DNA from 2 places in the Paenibacillus sp. FSL R5-0470 genome. Region 2 is predicted to be linked to the other one. Evidence: a T-box and tRNA genes for the amino acid it is inferred to sense, from the RefSeq annotation. Region 2 holds a T-box; the other holds one or more tRNA genes.
What was found. The T-box of region 2 lies ahead of metG (methionine--tRNA ligase). A T-box ahead of a tRNA ligase gene usually reads a tRNA of that ligase, here a tRNA-Met.
Positions count from the first base shown of each region.

Region 1 (6,929 bases), 3.2 Mb from region 2:
TGGAAAGGCCCGCGATAGAGGTAAAAGCCCTGTAACCTAAACTGTGTTCTCTCCGAGACGGATCCCGAGTAGTGCGGGGCACGTGAAACCCCGTATGAATCCAGCAGGACCATCTGCTAAGGCTAAATACTACCTGGCGACCGATAGTGAAACAGTACCGTGAGGGAAAGGTGAAAAGCACCCCGGAAGGGGAGTGAAATAGAACCTGAAACCGTGTGCTTACAAAAAGTCAGAGCCCGATCTATGGGTGATGGCGTGCCTTTTGTAGAATGAACCGGCGAGTTACGTTTAACATGCAAGGTTAAGTCGAGAAGACGGAGCCGCAGCGAAAGCGAGTCTGAATAGGGCGATTGAGTATGTGGACGTAGACCCGAAACCGTGTGATCTACCCCTGTCCAGGGTGAAGGTGCGGTAACACGCACTGGAGGCCCGAACCCACGCATGTTGAAAAATGCGGGGATGAGGTGGGGGTAGCGGAGAAATTCCAATCGAACTCGGAGATAGCTGGTTCTCCCCGAAATAGCTTTAGGGCTAGCCTCGGTATAAGAGTAGTGGAGGTAGAGCACTGATTGGGTGCGGGGTCCGCAAGGATTACCAAGCTCAGTCAAACTCCGAATGCCATATACTTATTGCCGGGAGTCAGACAGTGAGTGCTAAGATCCATTGTCAAAAGGGAAACAGCCCAGACCATCAGCTAAGGTCCCCAAGTGTGTGTTAAGTGGGAAAGGATGTGGAGTTGCACAGACAACCAGGATGTTGGCTTAGAAGCAGCCACCATTGAAAGAGTGCGTAATAGCTCACTGGTCGAGTGACTCTGCGCCGAAAATGTAACGGGGCTAAACACACCACCGAAGCTATGGCTAGATACGTATGTATCTGGGGTAGGGGAGCGTTGTATGTGGGTTGAAGGTGTACCGTAAGGAGCGCTGGACAGCATACAAGTGAGAATGCCGGTATGAGTAACGAAAAGATCAGTGAGAATCTGATCCGCCGAAAGCCCAAGGTTTCCTGAGGAAGGCTCGTCCGCTCAGGGTAAGTCGGGACCTAAGGCGAGGCCGAAAGGCGTAGTCGAAGGACAACAGTTTGAAATTACTGTACCACCGTAATCCGCTATGAGCGATGGGGTGACGCAGGAGGGTAGTGACGCGGACTGATGGATATGTCCGTCTAAGCAGTGAGGCTGATGTGTAGGCAAATCCGCACATCGTTAAGGCTGGGCTGTGATGGGGAGCGAAAATTACAGTAGCGAAGGTCATGATCTCACACTGCCAAGAAAAGCCTCTAGCCAGGAGAAGGTGCCCGTACCGCAAACCGACACAGGTAGGCGAGAAGAGAATTCTAAGGCGCGCGGAAGAACTCTCGTTAAGGAACTCGGCAAAATGACCCCGTAACTTCGGGAGAAGGGGTGCCCCGGTAGTGTGAATAGCACGAGGGGGCCGCAGTGAAAAGGCCCAAGCGACTGTTTAGCAAAAACACAGGTCTGTGCGAAGCCGCAAGGCGAAGTATACGGGCTGACGCCTGCCCGGTGCTGGAAGGTTAAGGGGAGTGGTTAGGGGTAACCCGAAGCTATGAACCGAAGCCCCAGTAAACGGCGGCCGTAACTATAACGGTCCTAAGGTAGCGAAATTCCTTGTCAGGTAAATTCTGACCCGCACGAATGGCGTAACGACTTGGGCGCTGTCTCAACGAGAGATCCGGTGAAATTTTAATACCTGTGAAGATGCAGGTTACCCGCGACAAGACGGAAAGACCCCATGGAGCTTTACTGCAGCTTGATATTGAATTTGGGTACGATCTGTACAGGATAGGTGGGAGCCGTAGAAATCGGAGCGCAAGCTTCGGTGGAGGCGCCGTTGGGATACCACCCTGATCGTATCTAGGTTCTAACCTAGTACCCTTACCGGGTACGGGGACCGTGTCAGGCGGGCAGTTTGACTGGGGCGGTCGCCTCCTAAAGAGTAACGGAGGCGTTCCAAGGTTCCCTCAGAATGGTTGGAAATCATTCGAAGAGTGCAAAGGCATAAGGGAGCTTGACTGCGAGACCTACAAGTCGAGCAGGGACGAAAGTCGGACTTAGTGATCCGGTGGTACCGCATGGAAGGGCCATCGCTCAACGGATAAAAGCTACCCTGGGGATAACAGGCTTATCTCCCCCAAGAGTCCACATCGACGGGGAGGTTTGGCACCTCGATGTCGGCTCATCGCATCCTGGGGCTGAAGTAGGTCCCAAGGGTTGGGCTGTTCGCCCATTAAAGCGGTACGCGAGCTGGGTTCAGAACGTCGTGAGACAGTTCGGTCCCTATCTGTCGTGGGCGCAGGAAATTTGAGAGGAGCTGTCCTTAGTACGAGAGGACCGGGATGGACGTACCGCTGGTGCACCAGTTGTTTCGCCAGAAGCATGGCTGGGTAGCTACGTACGGACGGGATAAGCGCTGAAAGCATCTAAGCGTGAAGCCCCCCTCAAGATGAGATTTCCCAATTAGTAAGACCCCTTGAAGACGACGAGGTAGATAGGTTGGAGGTGGAAGTGCAGTAATGCATGGAGCTGACCAATACTAATCGGTCGAGGGCTTATCCTATACTTAATACGCAAATTCAATTCGGATTCAGTTTTCAGGCGACTCAAGCCTGAGCATTTACGATGTAAATGCCCGTTTGGTGGCGATAGCGGAGGGGTTCCACACGTACCCATCCCGAACACGACCGTTAAGCCCTCCAGCGCCGATGGTACTTGGACCGAAGGGTCCTGGGAGAGTAGGACGTCGCCAAGCGGACAACCACATTACCCGTGGTATTTTTTTTGCCCTTAATATTGATGTGTCTTAAAAAGGGCCTTTAGCTCAGCTGGTTAGAGCGCACCCCTGATAAGGGTGAGGTCGGTGGTTCGAGTCCACTAAGGCCCACCATATTCCCTGATAGCTCAGTTGGTAGAGCACTCGACTGTTAATCGAGTTGTCACAGGTTCGAGTCCTGTTCGGGGAGCCATTTATGGAGAGGTGTCCGAGTTTGGCCGAAGGAGCACGATTGGAAATCGTGTAGGCGCCACAAGCGTCTCGAGGGTTCGAATCCCTCTCTCTCCGCCATAAAGTTTATTAGCATGGCCCGTTGGTCAAGGGGTTAAGACACCTCCCTTTCACGGAGGTAACATGGGTTCGAATCCCATACGGGTCATAACATGGAGGCTTAGCTCAGCTGGGAGAGCATCTGCCTTACAAGCAGAGGGTCGGGGGTTCGATCCCCTCAGCCTCCACCATATTCATTTAAGAACGACGCGGGGTGGAGCAGCCCGGTAGCTCGTCGGGCTCATAACCCGAAGGCCGCAGGTTCAAATCCTGCCCCCGCAACCAAATTTTCCTTAAGCATTATGTTTTGGGACTAGCTGGTTTAGTGTAAATGAATAGTATATAATTATTAAATGACGCGGGGTGGAGCAGCCCGGTAGCTCGTCGGGCTCATAACCCGAAGGCCGCAGGTTCAAATCCTGCCCCCGCAACCAATTTACTCTTATGCATTATGTCTATGGAACCGTGGTGTAGTTGGCCTAACATGCCTGCCTGTCACGCAGGAGATCGCGAGTTCGAATCTCGTCGGTTCCGCCATTTAGTTAATTATTGTTGGGGATTAGCCAAGCGGTAAGGCAACGGACTTTGACTCCGTCATGCATAGGTTCAAATCCTATATCCCCAGCCATTTATGAGAGCCATTAGCTCAGTTGGTAGAGCACCTGACTTTTAATCAGGGTGTCGAAGGTTCGAGTCCTTCATGGCTCACCATTATTTTCAAAGTGTGCGCGTGTGGCGGAATGGCAGACGCACCAGACTTAGGATCTGGCGTTTCACGACGTGGGGGTTCAAGTCCCTTCACGCGCACCATATTTTGCGGAAGTGGCTCAGCGGTAGAGCATCGCCTTGCCAAGGCGAGGGTCGCGGGTTCGATTCCCGTCTTCCGCTCCATAATTTTTGCGCCCTTAGCTCAGCTGGATAGAGCGTTTGACTACGAATCAAAAGGCCGGGAGTTCGAATCTCTCAGGGCGCGCCATTTTTATTACTAAGTAATTACATGTTTTGACGGGATGTAGCTCAGCTTGGTAGAGCACCTGGTTTGGGACCAGGGGGTCGCATGTTCAAATCGTGTCATCCCGATTTTATACCTTTGCGGGTGTAGTTCAATGGTAGAACTTCAGCCTTCCAAGCTGATAGCGTGGGTTCGATTCCCATCACCCGCTTATAATTAAGAAACATCTGTCTATTATAGGCAGGTGTTTTTTTGTATAGTTACATTCATATGGATACAATAGAACTTAGGGCTTTTAGTTGAGGAGGTAGCAATGTTTGAATTTGAAGCTAAATTAGTGCGACCTGATGCAAGTGGGAGCTGGACTTATCTTAACGTCCCTTTTGATGCCGAACAAATATTTGAAACAAAGTCCAGAATACAGGTAAAAGGAAGTGTAAATGGAATCCCCTATAGAGGAACGCTTATGCCCCATGGAAACGGAAAGCATTTTATGGTGGTAAAGAAGGAACTACGGGATCTAGCCAAAGCTCAACCTGGTGATATTGTGCATGTGACGATGGAGCAAGATCATCAATTACGGGAGGTAGAAGCCCCAGAGGATTTCCTTGATGCGTTGAGTATCCATGAGCAGGCAGAAGCTTATTATAACGGTCTGGCTTATTCTTATCAGAAGGAATATGTATCTTGGATCGAAGCGGCGAAAAGACCTGAAACCAGAGCATCTCGTATCAAAAAATCAGTCAGTAAACTGGGTGAAGGATTGAGGCTCAAATAAAAGTATGAAGAGTGCTTAGCAGGCTGAATAGATGAACAGCGTCCTCTTCCATAAGATTGGAAAGGGACGCTGTTAATGTTGGTGATATGTGCAAGTGGGCTTAAATAAGAACGGCCACCTCACCACAATTCACAAACTTAATACTTTCGATTTTTACTGATAACTCACCTGAAGGAATAGCTAGCTGACATGTACTGCCGATCTGAGCTAACAGCAGCTGCATGCCAATAGGCGAGAACATTGAAATCTTGTTATCATTGGGTTCTGCCTGGTTTGGAAATACGATGGTGTAGGTATCTGTAGTATTGTCGTCTAAGTAGCGTAGCTGAAGCTGACTTCCAATCAATACGAGTGAATTCAATTCTTCACCATTGAAACGGGAAAGTAATTGTTCCAGCTCGGAGCAATAACGGGACAACAGCGTTTCAGCATTACTTCTTTGTTTGCTTCGTTCCGGGAAATACTGATTTAGAAATGCGATTTTTTCCTCATCAAAATAAATAAGCTGCTGGACCAGTTGTGTCCTTGAGCCTTCATAAATTAGACTATGGTTCATAGTAGATTTCACCCCCTCTAAGTAGCACATTCTTTGCAAATTTGTTATGACGCGTTGCCATATTAAAATCCCTCCTATACAAATAGAGGTCCCCTAGAGGGAACCTTCTGATCAGTATAACAGCTTCTATATGTAAATCCAATCCATTTTGCAAAGGCAATAAATTCTTACTAAATATTGTATTTAAAACGTTTGACTATTGTATAGTTGGGTGCTATGATAGGCTGATGTTATAGGCATTTCGTAGAAAACTGCGGAATGCCTATACTATATTTCGAAGATAATTTTACATTAAATGTTACCAGGGGAGTGATACGCCATGTACATTTCGTTGAGTTCACCTATAGAATCTAGACATAAAAAGTAACTATAATTTATTAAAGGAGAGATCAGGATGATTCAAGTAAAAGAGTTTGTAGATGCTGATAATTCGTATGCTGAGAATAAGGCTAATGAGTTCTTGGCAGGGCTGCGTGAGGAACAGGTTGTGAATATCTGTTACGGTTCGGTAGTTAAATCTTCACGTGATGGGGCAGAGCATCAAAGAAGCAGTATACTGGTCGTGTATAAGACAAATGAAGGGCAATAACTGGAATACTTTTTTTTCGTGCTTATCTGTTGTCTCCACGCTATGCATCGTGATCGTTCTTATATACTATATGTTTTAGCTTTTCTTATGAACAAAGAGGACCTTTCCCATTTACGGGTAAAGGTCCTCTTTGTTTGTATAAGTGCAATTACAGTCTTATATTCCGTCTGGAACGGATAATCTTAAGCTGGATGCAACACGCTGTCCTAATTCCGGATCAGCTTTATAGAAATGAACAATTTGACGAAGTTTAATATCGGTACTTTCAACTGGTGTCATAGCGCCTACTATATTTTGAACAAGACGGGTACGTTCTTCTTCACTCATCAGGCGATACAAGTCACCAGGCTGTGTATAATGGTCATCACTATTATAGGAGACACTGTCGGCATTTCCAGATACTTCGAAAGGTGATGATTTGTACTGTGGTGCTTCTTTAGGTCCGCCTAAGCTGTTAGGCTCATAATAGGCACCGGATCCGCCATTGTTGCCGAGTGCCATGCCACCGTCACGTTGATAGTTCTTCACTTCTACTTTTGGACGGTTGATAGGCAGGCTGTTATGGTTAGGACCTACACGGTGACGATGAGCATCGCCGTAAGCAAACAGTCGACCCTGTAGCAATTTATCAGGAGAAGCTTCAATACCAGGGACAAAAGAGCCAGGAGAGAACGTAACTTGCTCTACTTCCGCGAAGTAATTCTCTGGATTGCGATCCAGTACCATGCGGCCAACCTCAATTAATGGATAATCTTTTTGCGACCATACTTTGGTTACATCGAATGGATCAAAGCGGTAAGTGTTCGCATCTTCGATCGGCATAATCTGCACGTAGAGCTTCCACGCTGGGAAATCTCCTTTATCAATAGCATTGAACAAGTCTTCTGTATGATAATCTGGGTTCTCCCCAGCTATTTTGGAGGCAAGATCTGGAGCAAGGTTCTTAATGCCTTGTTCTGTTTTGAAATGATATTTCACCCAGACGGTATTGC
Region 1 is NZ_CP150238.1:944,408-951,336, forward strand. It holds rRNA gene MKY99_RS04095 (23S ribosomal RNA) at 1-2,579, shown strand, start outside; rRNA gene rrf (5S ribosomal RNA) at 2,655-2,771, shown strand; tRNA gene MKY99_RS04105 (tRNA-Ile) at 2,830-2,906, shown strand; tRNA gene MKY99_RS04110 (tRNA-Asn) at 2,910-2,985, shown strand; tRNA gene MKY99_RS04115 (tRNA-Ser) at 2,991-3,083, shown strand; tRNA gene MKY99_RS04120 (tRNA-Glu) at 3,100-3,171, shown strand; tRNA gene MKY99_RS04125 (tRNA-Val) at 3,178-3,253, shown strand; tRNA gene MKY99_RS04130 (tRNA-Met) at 3,271-3,347, shown strand; tRNA gene MKY99_RS04135 (tRNA-Met) at 3,420-3,496, shown strand; tRNA gene MKY99_RS04140 (tRNA-Asp) at 3,522-3,599, shown strand; tRNA gene MKY99_RS04145 (tRNA-Gln) at 3,616-3,690, shown strand; tRNA gene MKY99_RS04150 (tRNA-Lys) at 3,698-3,773, shown strand; tRNA gene MKY99_RS04155 (tRNA-Leu) at 3,789-3,872, shown strand; tRNA gene MKY99_RS04160 (tRNA-Gly) at 3,879-3,953, shown strand; tRNA gene MKY99_RS04165 (tRNA-Arg) at 3,962-4,038, shown strand; tRNA gene MKY99_RS04170 (tRNA-Pro) at 4,069-4,142, shown strand; tRNA gene MKY99_RS04175 (tRNA-Gly) at 4,155-4,225, shown strand; gene MKY99_RS04180 (YdeI/OmpD-associated family protein) at 4,328-4,792, shown strand; gene MKY99_RS04185 (GreA/GreB family elongation factor) at 4,893-5,348, opposite strand; gene MKY99_RS04190 (sporulation protein Cse60) at 5,743-5,937, shown strand; gene katA (catalase KatA) at 6,094-6,929, opposite strand, start outside.
Region 1: it has a tRNA-Met gene. The T-box ahead of metG (methionine--tRNA ligase) is inferred to sense a tRNA for this amino acid. The anticodon was not compared.

Region 2 (6,929 bases):
TCAACAAAATTTACTACGGTCTGATCGGAAACACAATGCATTCTCCCCTGTCTACAACGTAACACAAGCACCTAATGAATTTGGCATGTATGATGTACGTCGTAAGATGGGACGAAATCGTAGAGGCGCTGATGCGATAACCTCTGTCGGAGCATTAGTTGATGTCAATATCATTGAAAAGGGTGCCCTTTATGGAAAAGTTCAATTGACATATCGCGTGAATGGTTGCAGTCACTATTCCTTACTCGTCACCGTATACGGTGATCGCGCACGTGCTGATGTAGCTGTACGCATGCATAAGGAAAGTGTATGGGATCCAGAAAATGTGTACATTTCACTTCCGTTTGGGAGTGCTCCCGCTGCTGGGCAAGATGCGCTGTGGATAGAAAAGACAGGCGCAGCCTTACGTCCACGAATTGATCAATTGCCTGGATCCTTAGCAGATTTCTATTGTGTCGATGAAGGTGTAGCTTTTGTCCGTGACACACGTGGTGTTGCCATTGCGATGCCAGATACACCTCTCATCCAACTCGGCTCCTTAGACTATGAGGATCGACTATTGAGCGGACACCCTGGACTCGCGCATGATCCAGCCCATCTCTATTCATGGCCCATGAATAATTATTGGGAAACGAACTTTAAGGCGACACTAGGTGGATTCTATGAATTCCGTTACTACATCGCTTGGGGGGATGAGCTTAATACGTCAGAAGTAGCATTAGAGGCTTGTAAGAGTATGAACGCGGGTATCCTTGCATGGAGAACAAGTAAGTAAGAGAATAATCATATTATCAGTTAGACGAATCACAAAGTCTTCCTCGAGAAGTACGGATTGAATAAGATTTGGAAGCATTTTAGACTTTCACATGAGGTCGCCTCTTTCTGTTACAGAGTCATTTGATGGTACATATGATTCCACAAAAAAAGGCGTCCTTTTTGCTATGCTGTGATGTAATTTATTGGTTAATCAGCAGGGATGTTTTTAAAGGGTTAAAGATCCTGCCCGGAGCTTGTCTTAACCATTCCTATTTATTGACTTTTTGTTGTTCTAATCTTTGCTCTTCTTCTTTAATTTGACTTATATCAATTCGTTCAAACAACAATTGCAAATCAGTTACCTGTTGATAAGGGGGAACCGAGCGGGGCTTCCAATTCGGTAGTTCAAGCGATAGGAATCCCCTGATCTTCTCACAAGAAAACGGTAGAAACGGATGCAGCAAATTCGCCAAATTAGCTATAATCTGCACGCATGTATATATTGTAGAACCACAGGACTCCTGATCTTCTTTTACCTGAATCCAAGGTTTTTGCCGATCAAAATACTGATTTGCCTTACGTACATAAAAGAAAATATACTCGAGCGCATCCTTCAAATCTCCCGCTTCAATTAGGCGTCCTGACTCCAGATACAAGAGGTCAATGTTGTCGCTCCACCCCTTATCTAACTTTCCACTTGGCACGATCCCTTCATAAAACTTCTCTACAAAAGCCAATGAGCGATTCACAAAGTTACCAAATGCTCCAAGCAGCTCACCATTATGACTATAAATAAACTCTCTCCAGGAAAAATCCGTATCCCGCTTCTCAGGCCCGTTGGCAATTAAGAAATAACGAATAGAGTCAGGATGATACCGCTCTAGAATATCAGGTACCCAGACTGCCCAATTACGGCTAGTGGAGAACTTCTGCCCTTCAAGGGTTAAATATTCGCTGGATATAATCCGATCCGGTAAATGTAGTTCTCTTGCTCCTAATAAGACGGCTGGCCATATCAGGGTGTGAAAAGGAATATTATCTTTACCATGGACATAATAAGCGGTGATGTCCTCTTGTTCCTCTGACCAAAAATCCTCCCAGCTCCGCCCAGACTGTGCAGCCCACTGCTTACTGGCTGATAAATAACCACTTACCGCCTCAATCCAAACATAAATCTTCTTGTCTTCAAATCCAGCTAAAGGAACATCTACACCCCAAGATAAGTCTCTTGTTACCGCGCGGTCCTGCAGTTCTTCTTTTAAATAACGTTTGGTCAGTTTTATAGCGTTTTCTCTCCAAAATTGTGCTTCCTCTACATATTCCGTTAATTCAGATTGAAATTTAGATAAGCTAAGATAAAAATGTTCTGTCGGTCGTTCTGACGGTGTATTCCCACATAATTTACAGACTCTGTCCAATAAATCGGCAGGGTCTAGAATCGTAGAACAATAATCGCATTGATCTCCACGCGCCCGCTGGCCACATACTGGACAAGTCCCTTCCACGTATCTGTCTGGCAAAAAGCGCTGATCCACCTCACAGTAACATTGCGCAATGGTTTTTTTATATAAATGACCATTCTCTAGTAGCTTCGCAAACAACTCTTGCACAACCTTATGATGCTGCTGTTGATCCGTTCGAGTATAAAGATCATAACTAAATCCCAGCTGTTCAAAACACTGCAGAAACTCTTCGTGGTATCGACTGGCAAAAGCTTCGGGTGTGATCCCTTCATTAGCAGCCTGAACCGCTACAGGTGTGCCATGACAATCGCTGCCTGACACATATAAAACGTTATCCCCCTTGCTGCGAAAATAGCGTGCCAGCACATCCCCAGGCAACACACTTGATAATCTTCCAAGATGTAAAGATCCATTCGCATACGGCCAAGCACCACCAATAAACACATTACTCATTAACCTTCTCCTCCTTTTTTTAGACAACAAAAAAACTCCCATCCACAAAGGACGAGAGTTCTACTCACGTGTTACCACCTAATTTTATAAATGCCTCATGACATTTACCTCTTCAGGTACGACGTTAATAAACGTTTATACCCTAGCACTATAACGGATGCAGGTTCCGGCGCAGCCTACAACCCAAAAGGTTTCGATACGCAGCTCTGAGACCATATTCCCAAGGTTTTTCTTTACTCCTTTTCAGCGACCGGAGCTCTCTGTAGAAAGAATTGCCGTGGTACTCTTTCTCTTCTTTGCCTTTAAATATTCAAGTTACTGGAAATGATACTTAATTTTCTGTTTATTGTCAATGTGAAACATCAAGCTCACTGTAACTTTTTCAATTAATTTTCGTCTTTTATATAAATAAGTTACAAGGAGGAGGTCCTTCAATGAAAAAAGTAAACTTGCTTATACTCTCTGTTCTTTTACTAGCAGGGGTATGGGGTTGTTCCGATAATAAGGTTAATTCTGTTCCAAAAAGTGAACCCTATACTTCCGAAAAAGCCATCAGTAGAGGGGATATTGTTTCTTTTGAAAAAGTGTACAACCTCGATAAATTTGAGCAATTTATAACTAATCTCTCCAGCAAAAAAGCAGACAATATACGAGTTACAAGTTACACAGATGAGGGCGATCCCATATTTAAGGATTTGAAGTTTGATGGCAATGTAATTAGTTATAGCTACGATACTTCTAATGATGCATTCGGTGGAAGTAACACAGGAGTTAGAACCGATACCTGCTCCGAAGTGACGAGTAAAAAAAACACACAAGGTGAAATAATCTATTCGATCAGCGGTTGCACAAATAATGACTCTGAAATCGATTACTACCTTTTCCGCACAAAAAAAGCCACCCAATCGTAATACGATAGGATGGCTTTTCTAATATCTATTTCATGATTTTGCAAATATCATTGGTGAATTGAACAGGATCACTAACCTGTAGACCTTCGATCAACAGTGCTTGGTTGTACAGCAGGTTCGTGTATAAACCGAGCTTCTCTTTATCGTTCTCAGCTGCTGCTTTCAAAGACTGGAAGACTTCGTGATGGATGTTGATTTCGAGTACCTTATCCGCTTGAACCTCTTGCCCATTCGGCATCGATTTCAGGATTTTTTCCATCTCGATTGTCAGTTCACCTTCAGCAGAGAGGCATACCGGATGAGTCTTCAAACGTTTGGAAGCTTTAACATTCTTCACTTTGCCGGACAAGATGTCCTTCATCGCTTCAAAAAGCTCCTTGTTTTCGTTCTCTTCCGCTTCCGTTGGCTTGTCCGCTTCGTCTGCTTCGATACCCAGATCACCACTGGATACGGATTTAAATTCTTTTTCTTTATAAGACATGATCATCTTGATCGCAAATTCATCAATATCATCAGTGAAGTAGAGAATTTCATACCCTTTATCCGATACAAGCTCGGTCTGTGGGAGCTTTTCGATTCTGTCGATCGACTCTCCGGATGCATAGTAGATGTACTTCTGATCTTCTGGCATTCTTGATACATATTCGTCCAGTGTTACCAGCTTCTTCTCCTTGGAGGAGTAGAACATCAGCAAATCTTGAAGTGTATCTTTGTGCATTCCATAATCGTTATACACACCAAACTTAAGCTGTCTGCCAAAAGCATTATAGAACTGCTCATATTTCTCTCTTTCATCCTTCAGCAAGCTTTGCAGTTGACTCTTCACTTTATTCTTAATGTTCTTAGCGATCAGAGTCAGCTGACGGTCATGCTGGAGCATTTCTCTGGAGATGTTTAGCGAAAGATCCTCTGAATCTACCATACCTTTTACAAAGCTAAAATAGTCAGGCAGCAGATCCGCACATTTGTTCATGATCAATACACCATTGGAATAGAGCTCAAGACCTTTTTCATATTCCTTTGTGTAATAATCAAATGGTGTATTCTCTGGGATAAACAAGATCGCATTATACACTACAGCACCATCTGCACTGATATGAATATGTTTAAGCGGCTTATCGAAGCCGTAACGTTTCTCTGCATAGAAGTTATCGTAATCTTCTGTAGTCAGCTCGTTTTTGTTCTTCCGCCAGATTGGCACCATACTGTTCACGGTTTGTTCTTGAACAACTTCCTCGAACTCGTTCTCTGTGCCTTCTTTTGGCTTTTGCTCCTTCACGTCCATTTTAATTGGGAAACGAATGAAGTCAGAATATTTTTTAATGATGGATTTCAGGCGATACTCTTCCAAGTATTCATCGTATTGATCTTCTTCAGTATTCTCTTTAATCTTCAAAATCACTTCAGTACCTACAGAATCCTTCTCGACAGGCTCGATAGTATAGCCATCAGCGCCCTTAGACTCCCATTTAAAGGCCTCGTCGCTACCAAGCGCCTTACTGATCACAATTACGTCATCTGCTACCATAAACGCAGCATAGAAGCCAACACCGAACTGTCCGATGATATTGTGACCATCCTTGGCTTCGTTCTCTTTCTTAAATGCAAGAGATCCACTCTTCGCGATTGTTCCTAAGTTATTCTCCAGCTCTTCTTGTGTCATCCCGATACCTGTATCGGAGATCGTCAAAGTTCTGTTCGCCTTATCGGCAGTCACTTTAATATAATAATCTTCTTTATTGAAGACCAGGCTTTCATCAGCTAATGCTTTGTAATAGATCTTATCAATTGCATCACTTGCATTAGAAATCAACTCGCGCAGAAAAATTTCCCGTTGTGTATAAATGGAGTTAATCATCATTTCCAGCAATCTTTTCGATTCGGCTTTAAACTCTTTTTTGGCCATGAATAAGTAAATCTCCTTTCAAAATAACATCTTGTCCAACACTTCGTGATTAGCACTCTTATTAGATGAGTGCTAATTCTTCTTTTTATATAACATAAACTGATTTTGAATGTCAATATTTACAGCGACTTTCTTTAAAGAATGCTATCTTTTACATACAAATTTAAGATTTTATTGATCATTAATGACCCACTTGCGCGTAGGCTGATTCTATGTTTTAAATAGACTAGAGCATAAATTCCAAATAAAGGGTTATCATTATCAAACCTAGGAGGAATTCGAATGAATAATCACGCGCAGTCCATTGTAAATTCTTCAGCAACAAGTCCCATTAAGAATTTGATTGGCAGTGTATTTATCCCCGTACACGATATTGAAAAAGCCCGTAGCTGGTATTGCCAAGTCCTAGGACTCCAGGAAGCAGATCATCCGATTATGAACGGTCATTTATGCCCGTTAACTATGCAAGGAAGCACTGGGATCATTCTGGACACCATGCCCATGTGGGGAGGTTTAGAGCCTGAAGGGGCTCCTCCAATTACAACACCTGCTCTTATGCTTATAACCGATGATTTGCAAGCCTCTTTCAACTACATAAAGGAGCTCGGTGTAGAGATAGTAACCGAAATTCAAGATCAACAATGGTTTGTGGTGAAAGACCCTGATGGGAATAAACTAATGATTTGCAAGTAACATTTGCGTTAGAAATTGCAATGGCTGAGACTTCCACTTCTTAGGATGCATCAAAAGCTGCAGATCAAAATGAATTTCTTGATGTGCGAAGGGCAGCTCGGCCAAGTTCCCCCGCTCAATTTCTTCCTCTGCAACAATTTTAGGTAATAATGCAATCCCTAAACCATTCATAACACAACGTTTGATCGCTTCTAGATTCGAAAGCTCAAAACCAATGCGGAAAATAATCCCGTGCTCTTTTAACAAATTCTCAAACAGACTCCGGTAAATACAGCTCTCTTCAGAAACAATTAATTCGCAGTTATTTAGATCCTGTAAGGTTACTATATCCATCTGGGCAAGGGGATGGTTAATGGGGGCTATCAACACGAGCGGTTCATCTCTAATGATCGTACGATCAAGTAAAGAATCCGTAGTGGTACGATCGAGCATCAAACCGATGTCTACTTCCCCATCTTTTATTTTGGCCAAGAGGTTAGCTTCCTGCATCGTTTGTAGATGGATATCAAGTTTCGGAAATTTCGTCCTCAACTGCTGTAGGTAGGGTGGCAAGTAGAATGCAGCTAATGAATCAATCGTTCCAATCGTTAGCGTACCTCCAATTTGCTGGGCGATGGTTTCTTTAGAACGATCATACAGATCCAAAATCTCCACAAATAGCTTCAACAACTCTTCTCCAGGCGGGGTAAGTCGCAGCTGTCGACCATGCCTTTCTATTAATGGCACTCCGTATTCCTTCTCTATTTT
Region 2 is NZ_CP150238.1:4,159,683-4,166,611, forward strand. It holds gene MKY99_RS18300 (glycoside hydrolase) at 1-775, shown strand, start outside; gene metG (methionine--tRNA ligase) at 1,026-2,672, opposite strand; T-box leader at 2,717-2,978, opposite strand; gene MKY99_RS18310 (DUF4362 domain-containing protein) at 3,107-3,583, shown strand; gene htpG (molecular chaperone HtpG) at 3,609-5,489, opposite strand; gene MKY99_RS18320 (VOC family protein) at 5,772-6,182, shown strand; gene MKY99_RS18325 (LysR family transcriptional regulator) at 6,165-6,929, opposite strand, start outside.